DNA from 2 places in the Caldanaerovirga acetigignens genome. Region 1 is predicted to be linked to the other one. Evidence: riboswitches for the same ligand, from Rfam matches in the RefSeq annotation. Region 1 holds a riboswitch; the other holds the start of a gene.
The links. A riboswitch is a leader RNA that binds a small molecule or an ion and turns the genes downstream of it on or off. The one in region 1 is predicted to bind cyclic di-AMP.
Positions count from the first base shown of each region.

Region 2: another riboswitch for cyclic di-AMP. It lies ahead of BUB66_RS04835 (D-alanine--D-alanine ligase family protein); the one in region 1 lies ahead of BUB66_RS05595 (NAD/NADP octopine/nopaline dehydrogenase family protein).

Region 1 is NZ_FRCR01000005.1:170,998-173,196, forward strand. It holds gene BUB66_RS05590 (cobalamin B12-binding domain-containing protein) at 1-119, opposite strand, end outside; gene BUB66_RS05595 (NAD/NADP octopine/nopaline dehydrogenase family protein) at 119-1,252, opposite strand; cyclic di-AMP (ydaO/yuaA leader) riboswitch at 1,345-1,518, opposite strand; gene BUB66_RS05600 (hypothetical protein) at 1,650-2,199, opposite strand, start outside.
Region 2 is NZ_FRCR01000005.1:10,280-12,478, reverse strand. It holds gene BUB66_RS04835 (D-alanine--D-alanine ligase family protein) at 1-959, opposite strand, end outside; cyclic di-AMP (ydaO/yuaA leader) riboswitch at 1,058-1,227, opposite strand; gene BUB66_RS12830 (methyl-accepting chemotaxis protein) at 1,377-2,199, shown strand, end outside.

The sequences.
Region 1 (2,199 bases):
TTAACAGCCGCACCTAAAAACTCTACTTCGTATCCTTCTCTTTCGGCGAGCGAGAGGAAATTCATCACACCTGCCACGTGCACACAATTGCCTATTGTAGCACCAAGGATCTTCGCCATTATGCAACCCCCTCCTCACCGTTTTTGGCAGCATCAACGTATCCATGCTGAGCGAATTCTATTATCTGGGACGAAGAAAGTCCTGCAAGCCCCAGCTTTTCGACAGTCCTTCCAGTTTCCCAGAAGTTCTCGCCCGTCATCATATTGGCAAGTCTAATTATTGTATCTATAGCGGGAGTCTCTACTCCAATATTTTTTGCAAGTGAAGCTATGGGCACCAGACTGAAAGGTACATCCTCGTAAATGTACCTGGTTTTTAAATCTTTAGGTGCGGTAAGGCCTTTATAAGCCGGATTATTCTGTATAGCTTCGTATATTGAATTTCCGCAGGCTCCATAAGATTCTTCTAGCCACTTAACAGCGGACATGGTCTTCACACCCAGTAGCCTTGCGACCTTCATTCTTTCAGCATCAAGCCTCTCCAGCATCTGACCTATGCTCGGCGTGATTCCTTCGAGATAATATTCAAAAGCTTGACCCCGTTCTATATGCCCGCTGTTTAACAGCGTCGGAGCAGGATGGAATATGGCACCGAAATTGTTTAAACTAGTCTCCATCACGTCTCTAGCAGGCTTAAACTGTGGATAAGCACAAGACAAAAGCCAAATCACGTATTCTGTCCTGGTTGCCGGAATTGCAGCCAGTTTAACCTCGTTTTTAACGCTAAAAATCTTTGCACTATTTGGTCCCGTTGCTCTACAAGCGTATATAAAGGTCTGCGCTTCCGCCACAGTAATATCTTTTTCACATCCTGACTCTCGAAGGGTCTGGTAAACTTCCAGCGCTCCGCAGGTCCTTCCGGGATTCAACACGATTATCTGGCCGTCATCAAGATGAGGCGCCATCATTCTGGCAAGTTCCCTGTGAGCGGTTGCTGGGGTCGTTATCATTACAATATCGGAATTTTTAACTACTTCTTTTATATTATCCGTAACGGCAGAAAGCCTACCTACGCCTTCCACAGCACCTGTGAGCATTATCTCCGGTTTTTCTACTAAGGTCTTAATTTTTTCTACAGTTCTATTGTAAAGCACCACCGTAAAGCCCATCAGTCCTAAATACCCCGCCATCGCAAGCCCGCCGTTGCCAGCACCTATAACCGCATACCTTACTTTTTCCGGTCTTTTTATCATTTACGTCACCCCCCTGTATTTATATTTCCCACAAAAATAAAAGCTATGGAGGACCATAGCTTATTTTGGGCGGACTAACCCTCAAGCTATCAACCTCCTCTTTCCACGCTTACGAGGTTAGCTGACGGGTTCGGGTTGAAGAGGTAACCCTACCCCTTCTTAATACAGGAACGTCCTATATATAAGAAGGGGATTCACCCCAAAAAGTGGGTCCCCCGCTCCCTTCCGTGGCAAATACCCCGGAAGGAATTCAGCGTTCCAGATTGATGCGTATTTTTTTGGTAAACCTTATTATATCAAAATATAAGGATTACTGTCAATAGGAGTAGCTGATCAATTTGTAGTGAGCCACAGTTTAGGTCATACTGTTTAATAAAGTGAAACACTAAAAAGCAGCTCAATTTATTCTTTCCCAACCTGAAAGAAATCTAAATAGTTCCGTTGACCAATTGCACAATTGATTTATTCTTCTTAGCCACTCTTCCGGTTCATTTTTTAATAACTCATTTAACATTGCTTCTAACGAAAGCACATCAGCAAGACCATATTTTTCAATTACCTCTTCCCGCCCTTTAAGAGTTGTAGTTCCCAAAATAAGAATAGCTCCATCAATTTCTACTTTGGTACCGCCACTTCTACCACCTACCCAGACCTCTAATGACTTTGGCTCTCTTGCTGCCTGTAAAAACTTCTGAAATGCAGTCTTGCCTAAATGATGTTCAAGCTGCCGCGCATCTTCCAGGATTAGATAACGATAGTTATCCAGCGAAAGCTCGCACTTCATTTCTGCTATAAATACTTTTCCTGTTCCTCTATGACGAAATGTAAAATCCAAAGTGTGCCCTTGCTTTTCACCTTTTACATATACAGAGGGACGTCCTAAATTTTCATAGGGAGAGGAAGGGCATTGACACCAATAATGGACTATTTCTTCGTTAAATATGCCA
Region 2 (2,199 bases), 160 kb from region 1:
AATCCATATCTTTCTAAAGCGCTTTTTACAATGGCTCCGATGAATTCGGCTCTGTTCATGCCAAGGGTTTTCGCCATATAACCCATGTACCCGTGGTGGGTGCCGTCCTTCGACATGGTGAGCCCGGCGAAGGTGTTTATCTCAAGGAAGTACGGCACTCCATCATCGCCGAGGATCATGTCTATTCTCGCGTAATCCCTGGCGTTCAGAACTTTGTAAATCGCAAGGGCGGCTTCTTTTACCCGCTTTTCTTCTTCCTGCGAAAGCCTGGCGGGACAGTGGATTATCTCATTGTCATACATCTTGTGCTCAAAAGTATTGGTTTTTACGGAATTGTACTCGATTTCCACCAGGGGCAGCACCCTAGGATCTTTATAGCCGATGATTCCGACGGTTATCTCCCTTCCTCTGATGAATTCCTCTACGAGTGCCGCCTGGCCAAGTTTTCCCGTTATCTTGGCCACCACCTGCGGTAGGTCTTCGGCTCTTTCCACAATGTTTTCCTCGCTTATTCCGGCACTGCCGCGGCCCCGGACAGGCTTTACAAAGAGGGGAAATTTGAGGTCGTGGTTTGGAATTTTTTCTGGGTCCTCCACCACGATGAATCGGGGAGTGGGGAGGTTGTGAAAAGCCACTATCTTTTTTCTTGCGGCTTTATCAAGCGCTACCAGGTCGATGCCGGATCCGGCGAAGGGGATGCCGAAGGCTTCAAGAAAGGCCACCTCCTGAAGCGACGAGGCGTTGAAAACCAGGTCTACCTTTTCTTCCAGCACTTTTTGCAGAGTTTCCATCGGGTTTTCGCTTTTCCACTCTATTAAGACAGCGTCGTAACCCGCCTCTTTTATCGCCGAGTAGTGCTGGGAGGCCTCTTCGTAGGCGTCGTCGTATATGTTTTCTCCCGAGACTTTCATCTGAAGTTCCACGTTGCGGAATTTGCGCCAGAATACTCCTACCTTCATCACATGAACCCCCTTCTTTTTAAGATGTTAGAAGTTATAGGTTAAACAAAAAAAGCTATGGAGGACCATAGCTTCGAGGCAAAATTTCCCGGCAATCTACCCCCCCTCTTTAACGCTTGCGAGGTTAGCTGACGGGTTCGGGTCAAGAGGATAACCCTACCCCTTCTTGATACAGGAACTTCTCCCATAAAAGAAGGAGATTCACCCCAAAAAAGTGGGTCCCCCGCTTCCTTCCTCTCAAAGGGAAGGAATTCAGCGATTTTAGAAAATTCACTTGTATACATTATTCTACCATGGTATAGGGGACAAGTCAATTATAAAAATTTAATTTTCACTTATCGAATTTGGACAAAATTTGCTATAATTTGATATAATATCCATAAAGCAATACCATCAAATTATCCGGGAGGTCGTAAGATGTTTCAAAAGCCATTGATAACGCTCGCCCTTTTTCTTTCCCTTCCGCCTTCATTGGTGCTTCTTGTCGGGAATTTGCTGACGGGTGCCGCCACTGGGTCCTTGTTAACCGTATTTTTTGTTTTTTTGGCAACATTTTTGGCTGGATATCTGGTGTTAAGGTCTTTGTTTTCCCGGCTTTTTGTGATAGCCGAGGTCATAGAGCAGTTTTCGAAAGGAGAGCTCCCTTCTATAAATCGACTAAAGGGAATGCGGGGGTATTTGTCTTTTCTTGTAAAACCCGTGCTCAATTCTTTTGAGCAGGTCTTTGGGCTCATGGGAAAGCTCCAGAGAGCCTCTGAAGAAATAAATTACTTTTTCGGCCGGTTCAGCGAGAGCATGGGACACATAAATGAAGCCGCAGGGCAGATAGCTACTTCAATCGAAGAAATTGCCCAGGGAGCAGGAGAGCAGGCCGAATCTGCCCAGGAGACATCGAACAACGTGAGCTTCCTTTCTTCGCTGGCGGGGAAGATTGCCCAGCAGACAAAAGAAAGGGAAATGGGGATAAAAACCATAATAGAAAAGATTAGGGCAACCAGGGGAGTGTTAAAAGACCTTCTGGAGCAGCTTGCCCTTTCTTCGAAGACCAGCTCCCTTTCGGCGGCTAAGATGAAGGAACTGGAAGGCCTTACTGCAAGTATCAACAATTTTGTCCAGACTATCACGGAAATAGCTGACCAGACAAATCTCCTTGCGCTCAATGCTGCTATAGAGGCGGCCAGGGCAGGAGAGCAGGGGCGTGGATTTGCGGTGGTTGCCGAGGAAGTGAGAAAACTGGCGG